One region of the Cronobacter malonaticus LMG 23826 genome, then DNA from elsewhere that is predicted to be linked to it. Evidence: predicted binding sites of a transcription regulator. Region 1 holds the regulator's gene; the other holds the start of a gene.

Region 1 (3,926 bases):
CAGGTGCAGCGTGATGCCCGCGATAATCAGCCCCGCCAGCGTGCCGCCCGCCCGGTGCAGGATACGCACGCGGGTCGCGCCATAGCCGTTTTGCGTAACGAACAGCACCGTCATCAGGATCCAGTACGGCTTCGGAAGCTGGAACGCGCTCCCTAACAACCCCGCCGCCGCCAGCATCACGCCCAGACGCGCGGCGGTGCGCAGCGCGGCGGATTTCAGCGACAAATAGCTTTTCAGCGCCCGCAGCAGCGGCAGGCGTCGCTGGCCGCTGTCCATCAGATCACGGGCGTATAGCGGGCGCTGGGTGCGCAGCACGCGTGCAATACGGCTGAAATGGTATTCGCAGAACTGGCCAACCGGGTTATCCGGGTGCTGGCGGGCGATTTTCGCCAGCGCCTCGACCTGCTTATCCATCGAGAAACGATGCGAATAGCGGTGGTAAAGAATATCGTCAGAAAGCGTGCGCAGCCGCGTGGCGACGGTCTGCGCCGTCCAGCGCAACACTGCTTCGGCATGGCTGCGCTCCACCAGTTTTTGCACTTCGCCGGGCTGATGCAGCGATACCGAGATATGCTCCTGGAGATCCAGCGCCACCTGGAACGTGCGTAGCAGGCGCTTGTAACCGTTTTGTTTAGTGGCGGAGAGCATCTGCAACTGCTGATAGCACTGGCTTATCTGATCCACCACTTTTTGCTGATGCACCAGCAGCGGCGGCAGCGCCTGTTCCGGCTCGGTGTGGCGCGTCAGCAGGCTATATTTGGCCTCGCAGTAGTCGGCGAGGCTTTTATAAATCAGGCTTAACGATTCACGTAGCGGCTGTTCGCGCCACAGCCAGAACCAGAAACCGTTAAACGCGCCATACCAGAGCGTGCCAAAGACATAGAGCAGCATGGGCTCCCAGATGGGCATATTGCCGGCGAGGCTTAATGTAAAGATGGCCGCGATGAGCGAGGCGGGCAGCAGACGCGCATGCAGCGGGCTGATTTCCGCCGTCACGCCGAGCAGTAGCGCCAGCATCAGCAAAATGAGCGGCAGCGGCACAGACTGCAACAGCAGAAGTTGCACCGCCAGGCTGCTCAGCGCAAACAGCGAGGCGCCGATGATCAAGCGTTTAAAAAAGCGTTTGTGCGGGGTATCGAGACCGGCAATGTTGCAGCAGGCGGGAACGAGTGAAAACAGTAACCCTTGTTGAAGATGGCCCAGCATCAACCCGACCGCCACCGGCAGGCTTAAGATCAGCGTTTGCCGTAAAGCGTAATTAATTTCAGGGTGATAGATAAGACGACGCCACATAGGGGAGAAGTATAGATACAAAAACGGCGTGTTACCGAAGCGACACGCCGTTTTTTGATTTTTTAGCGGGTTCCGTAAACCACGATGGTTTTGCCGTGGGCGGAGATCAGGTTCTGATCTTCGAGCATTTTCAGAATGCGGCCAACGGTTTCGCGAGAGCAGCCGACGATCTGGCCGATTTCCTGGCGCGTGATTTTGATCTGCATCCCGTCAGGGTGGGTCATCGCGTCCGGCTGTTTCGCCAGGTTCAGCAGGGTCTGCGCGATGCGGCCGGTCACGTCGAGGAAGGCGAGGTTGCCCACTTTCTCAGACGTGACCTGCAGGCGGCGAGCCATCTGCGAGGAGAGACGCATCAGAATATCCGGGTTAACCTGGATCAGCTGACGGAATTTTTTGTAAGAGATTTCAGCTACTTCACAGGCAGTTTTAGCGCGAACCCAGGCGCTGCGTTCCTGACCTTCCTCGAACAAACCCAGTTCGCCGATGAAGTCTCCCTGATTCAGGTACGAGAGGATCATCTCCTTGCCCTCTTCATCTTTGATCAGCACTGCCACTGAGCCTTTAACGATGTAATACAGCGTCTCCGCTTTTTCACCCTGGTGAATCAGCGTGCTCTTAGATGGATACTTATGAATGTGGCAATGTGACAAGAACCATTCAAGAGTCGGGTCTGTTTGCGGTTTGCCAAGCACCATGCGCGGTTATCCTCTGTTTTAAACTGGCTCCAAAGACAGGGCGCGTAACCCCTGTCTGGCTTTGCAATCATCATCTTCCCGGGTCCAGGGAAGTTGGCTGTCCGTGGACATCGCAGCCGATAAATTGTCTTCTCCTCTGCACACATGCGTAACATCAATGTATCGCCGCTGCATCCAGACTGTTTTAGCATAGCTTTTCTCAGGTGTCTCCTGTTGTCTCGTTTCAGCTTGACGCAGGTCGCCCTTCCATTGCCTCTGACGTCGCGCGCGCGTAATCTGTCAGAAAAATGAATAGCCTGGAGTGATTAACATGCATGCACGAGTGAAATGGGTGGAAGGGTTAACCTTCCTGGGCGAGTCCGCCTCCGGGCATCAGATCCTGATGGACGGCAACTCTGGCGACAAAGCGCCGAGCCCGATGGAAATGGTGCTGATGGCCGCGGGCGGCTGCAGCGCGATTGATGTTGTCTCTATTCTGCAAAAAGGCCGTCACGACGTGACCGACTGCGAAGTGAAGCTGACGTCAGAGCGTCGCGAAGAAGCGCCGCGTCTGTTTACGCATATCAACCTGCACTTTGTCGTAACGGGTAAAGCCCTGAAAGATGCGGCAGTGTCGCGCGCGGTGGATCTGTCGGCAGAGAAGTATTGTTCGGTAGCGCTGATGCTCGGCAAAGGGGTCAACATCACTCATTCGTATGAAGTGATTGAAGCGTCATGAGATGACGGGCGGCCCGGCAGGCGCAGCGCCACCGGGCATCGCCGTTACGCTATCTGTTTGCCTTCCATCAGCCGCTGCACCAGCGGCAGCATAATAAGCTCCATCGCGAGCCCCATCTTTCCGCCCGGCACCACCAGCGTATTGATATGTGAAATAAACGAACCCTGTAGCATCGCCAGCAGCCACGGGTAGTCGATGTTATCCAGATTGCGGAAGTGAATAACCACGAAGCTTTCATCAAGCGACGGAATGCCTTTCGCGGCGAACGGGTTGGAGGTGTCCACCGTCGGCACGCGCTGGAAGTTAATGTGGGTACGTGAGAACTGCGGCGTGATGTAGTTGATGTAATCTTCCATTGAGCGCACCACGGAATCCATCACCGCCTCGCGGGAGTGGCCGCGCTCGCTGGTATCGCGGATGAGCTTCTGTATCCACTCCAGGTTGACGATAGGCACCACGCCTACGAGTAAATCGACATGCTTCGCCACGTCATGCTGCGGCGTCACCACGCCGCCGTGCAGCCCTTCGTAAAACAGCACGTCCGTCGGCTCCGGCAGCGGCTGCCACGGCGTAAACGTGCCGGGCACCTGGTTCCACGGCACCGCTTCGTCATAGGTGTGCAGATATTTACGCGACTGCCCTTTGCCGGTCAGGCCGTACTCCACAAAGGTTTGCTCCAGCAGGCCGAAATCGTTCGCCTCCGGGCCGAAATAGCTGATGTGGCGGCCAAGATCGCGCGCTTTGCGAATAGCCATGTCCATCTCCGGGCGCGTGTAGCGGTGAAAGCTGTCGCCTTCCACTTCGGCGGCACGGAGATTCAGCTGGGCGAAAATTTTACGAAACGCGAGGCTGGTGGTGGTGGTTCCCGCGCCGCTGGAGCCTGTGACGGCGATAACCGGATGTTTGGCAGACATAGCGAGACAACTCCCTGAAGCGGCGGGGCAAGGCTCCGCCTGGCAACGTTAACCGCGAAACTGCGAACGCGGCATGATATTGACCGTTTCGTGCAGCTCAGACCACACCAGAACGGCTTCGCCACTTTGCAACTGACGCCGCACGTCGGCGACCTTTTGCTCAAGCGAGCGTTCATGTTCACCATAATCAGTGCCTTCGCGCAAGACGAAGGCTTCAATCAGGCGCTCCAGGGTGTCGGGCGCGATCTCTTGCCAGGGAATGATCATTTATCGGTCCAGATAAGACGTTAACCAGTCAGGAATGCG
Region 2 (3,926 bases), 1.2 Mb from region 1:
CGCATACTCAGCACCTGAACGCCCTGCGCGGTCAGCTGATTAAAGACGCTGTTAATGCCCTGCTCGCGCAGCACTTCTACCTCAAGCGTCGAGGTATCCACCAGACGATACTGATAACCTTCAAGCTTCGGCAGCGGACTTTTCGCTGCCAGATCGAGGATAAACGTCTCCGATTTGAGCTTAGAAAGCAGCGATTTCATCGAGGTGTTCTCCACCAGCTCGCCGCGCTGAATAATACCGATATTGCGGCACAGCATCTCCGCTTCTTCGAGATAGTGAGTGGTGAGAATAATCGTGGTGCCTTTATCGTTAAGATCTTTAAGAAAGCCCCACATCGAACGGCGCAGTTCGATATCCACGCCCGCCGTCGGTTCATCAAGGATCAGCAGTTTCGGCTCATGCATCAGCGCGCGGGCGATCATCAGACGACGCTTCATCCCGCCCGAGAGCATACGCGCGCGTTCGTTGCGTTTTTCCCACAGATCGAGCTGATTTAAATACTTTTCGCTACGCTCAATCGCTTCGCGACGCTCAACACCGTAGTAGCCCGCCTGGTTGACGACGATCTGCTGCACGGTCTCGAAGGGGTTGAAGTTAAACTCCTGCGGCACCAGCCCAAGCTGGCGTTTGGCGTTAACCACATCCCGTTCCAGATCGTACCCAAACACGCGCACCCGACCGGACGTTTTATTGACCAGCGAGCTGATAATACCGATGGTGGTGGATTTACCGGCCCCGTTCGGCCCCAGCAGCGCGTAGAAATCTCCCGCTTCGACTTGTAAATCAATGCCGCGCAGCGCCTGTACGCCGCCGGGATACGTCTTTTTAAGCTGCTCCAGTTCCAGTGCAATGGTCATGAAAGTACAGTCACCTTATTTTCTTGCAGAAGTTGTGTGGTTTAAAAAAAAGTTTAGTTGCCCTATATTACCCGAACGCAATTGTCTGGTTACAGGTCGTTAACCTCTATGAAAGATATCAGCACACTTATTAGTAATAACGAAATCTGGTCAAAAATGCTGGTCAAAGAAGACCCCGGCTTTTTTGAACGTCTGGCGAAGGCGCAGAAACCGCGCTTCCTGTGGATCGGTTGTTCCGACAGCCGCGTACCGGCTGAACGTCTCACTGGCCTTGAGCCGGGCGAGATCTTTGTTCACCGCAACGTGGCGAACCTGGTTATCCACACCGACCTTAACTGTCTTTCCGTCGTTCAGTACGCGGTGGACGTGCTGGAAGTTGAGCACATCATCATCTGCGGTCACTACGGCTGCGGCGGCGTGCAGGCGGCGGTGGAAAACCCGGAGCTGGGCCTGATTAACAACTGGCTGCTGCACATTCGCGACATCTGGCTGAAACACAACGCGCTGCTGAGCGAGCTGCCGCAGGAAAAACGTCTCGACACCCTGTGCGAGCTGAACGTGATGGAGCAGGTCTATAACCTTGGCCACTCCACCATCATGCAGTCCGCCTGGAAACGCGGCCAGAACGTCACGCTGCACGGCTGGGCGTATGGCATTCACGACGGCCTGCTGCGCGATCTGGACGTGACCGCGACCGACCGCGACACCCTGGAACAGGGTTATCGCAAAGGCGTATCCAACATCCAGAAAACACACGCCAGCCATAAATAAGGGCGAGCGTGACAATAAAAAAGGGGCCAGTGGCCCCTTTTTTGTGCGCCGGACTTACTCTTCCAGCATCACCACGTTGCCGATATACGGTAGATGACGATAGCGCTGGGCATAATCGATGCCATAGCCGACAACAAACTTATCCGGGATCGAGAAGCCGACATACTCCACTTCCACGTCCACTTCACGGCGCGACGGTTTATCGAGCAGCGTGCAGATGGCGAGCGATTTCGGCTCGCGCAGGCTCAGGATTTCACGCACTTTGGAGAGCGTGTTGCCGGAGTCGATAATATCTTCGACGATCAGCACATCTTTACCGCGGATATCTTCATCCAGATCTTTGAGGATTTTGACATCGCGCGTGGAGGACATGCCGCTGCCGTAGCTGGAGGCGGTCATAAAATCGACTTCATGGGCCACGTGAACCTGACGGCACAGGTCCGCCATGAACATAAAAGAGCCGCGCAGCAGCCCTACCAGCACCATTTCGCTGCCGCTGTCCTGATAACGCTCAGTAATCTGACGGCCCAGTTCTTCAACGCGCGCCTTAATTTCCGCCTCGGAAATCATCACTTCAACAGTATGTTTCATATCGCTAACCGTTTGATTTAAAAATAAATCAGCGTTACCAGCGGCGCCTGCCGCCGGTAACGCTCGATAAGCGGGGCAGTATACCAGTAAAACGCCCGTCCGACAGAAAAGTGCGAAAAGCTCTTTTTGTGATTAAGATCACATATGTTAACAACTATAATAACTTGCTACTTAAAAATTAAGAGTGTGGTTATGGCAGAAACAAAAAAGACACAATCACGACTTCTCGTGATTCTCACAGCCCTGTTCGCAGCATTATCAGGGCTGTATTTATTGGTTGGTGGTATATGGCTGGTTTCAATCGGTGGTTCCTGGTACTACCCCATCGCCGGGGTAGGCATGCTGGCGACCGCCTGGCTGCTGTGGAGACGTAACGCTGCGGCGCTGTGGCTCTACGCTATCATCTTATTAGGCACGATGGCGTGGGGCATCTGGGAAGTCGGCTTCGACTTCTGGGCGCTGACGCCGCGCTGCGACGTCCTGGTGTTCTTCGGCGTATGGCTGATTCTGCCATTCGTCTGGCGTCGCCTCAGCACGCCGTCCCGCGCAGGCGTACCGGCGCTGCTGGTCTCGCTTATCATCACCGCGGGGCTGCTCTTCTGGGCAGGCTTTAACGATCCGCAGGAAATCAACGGCACCCTCAGCGCGGACAGCACCCCTGCCGCCGTGAACGGTAGCCAGAGCATTCCTGACGGCGACTGGCCGGCTTACGGGCGTAACCAGGAAGGCCAGCGTTACTCTCCGCTCAAGCAGATCAACACCGACAACGTTCATAAGCTGAAAGAAGCCTGGGTGTTCCGCACCGGCGACCTGAAGCTACCGACCGATCCGGGTGAGATAACCAACGAAGTAACGCCGATTAAAGTCGGTGACACCCTGTTCCTCTGCACCGCGCACCAGCGTCTTTTCGCCGTTGATGCCGCAACCGGTAAAGAGAAATGGCACTTCGATCCGCAGCTGAATACTAATCCGTCATTCCAGCATGTGACCTGCCGCGGCGTGTCGTATCACGAAGCGACAGCCGCGAACGCCAGCCCGGATGTCGTCGCGGATTGTCCGCGTCGTATTATCCTGCCGGTGAACGATGGTCGTCTGTTTGCAGTGAATGCGGATAACGGCAAGCTGTGTGAAAGCTTCGCTAATAAAGGCATTCTGAACCTGCAGACCAACATGCCGGTCACTACGCCGGGTATGTATGAGCCGACTTCGCCGCCTATCGTCACTGACAAGGTGATTGTGATTGCCGGCGCGGTGACCGATAACTTCTCCACCCGTGAGCCGTCCGGCGTCATCCGTGGTTTTGATATCAACACCGGTAAACTGCTGTGGGCCTTCGATCCGGGTGCGAAAGACCCGAACGCGATCCCGGCTGACGAGCATCATTTCTCGCTGAACTCCCCGAACTCCTGGGCGCCGGCGTCTTATGATGCGAAGCTCGACATGGTTTACCTGCCGATGGGCGTAACGACGCCGGATATCTGGGGCGGTAACCGCACGCCGGAGCAGGAGCGCTATGCAAGTTCTATCGTCGCGCTGAACGCGTCCACCGGTAAGCTGGTATGGTCTTATCAGACCGTTCACCACGACCTGTGGGATATGGATTTGCCGGCGCAGCCGACCCTTGCGGACATTACCGTGAAAGGCGAAACCGTTCCGGTCATCTACGCGCCAGCGAAAACCGGTAACATTTTCGTACTGGATCGCCGT

What was found. The regulator CRP, encoded in region 1, controls carbon source genes, mostly activating them, when cyclic AMP is high. The targets are predictions, from matches to a motif close to ATGTGANNNNNNTCACAT.
Region 2: hpt (hypoxanthine phosphoribosyltransferase) is a predicted target of CRP. The motif match lies at 2,346-2,363, and genes of this name have one in related genera.

The regions. Positions count from the first base shown of each region.
Region 1 covers NZ_CP013940.1:199,204-203,129, forward strand. Annotated here, with positions in the region: gene AFK66_RS00860 (YccS/YhfK family putative transporter) at 1-1,293, opposite strand, end outside; gene crp (cAMP-activated global transcriptional regulator CRP) at 1,356-1,988, opposite strand; gene AFK66_RS00870 (OsmC family protein) at 2,299-2,706, shown strand; gene AFK66_RS00875 (phosphoribulokinase) at 2,751-3,620, opposite strand; gene AFK66_RS00880 (YheU family protein) at 3,669-3,887, opposite strand; gene AFK66_RS00885 (hydrolase) at 3,888-3,926, opposite strand, start outside.
Region 2 covers NZ_CP013940.1:3,330,268-3,334,193, forward strand. Annotated here, with positions in the region: gene AFK66_RS15680 (ABC transporter ATP-binding protein) at 1-857, opposite strand, end outside; gene can (carbonate dehydratase) at 966-1,628, shown strand; gene hpt (hypoxanthine phosphoribosyltransferase) at 1,683-2,219, opposite strand; gene AFK66_RS15695 (glucose/quinate/shikimate family membrane-bound PQQ-dependent dehydrogenase) at 2,412-3,926, shown strand, end outside.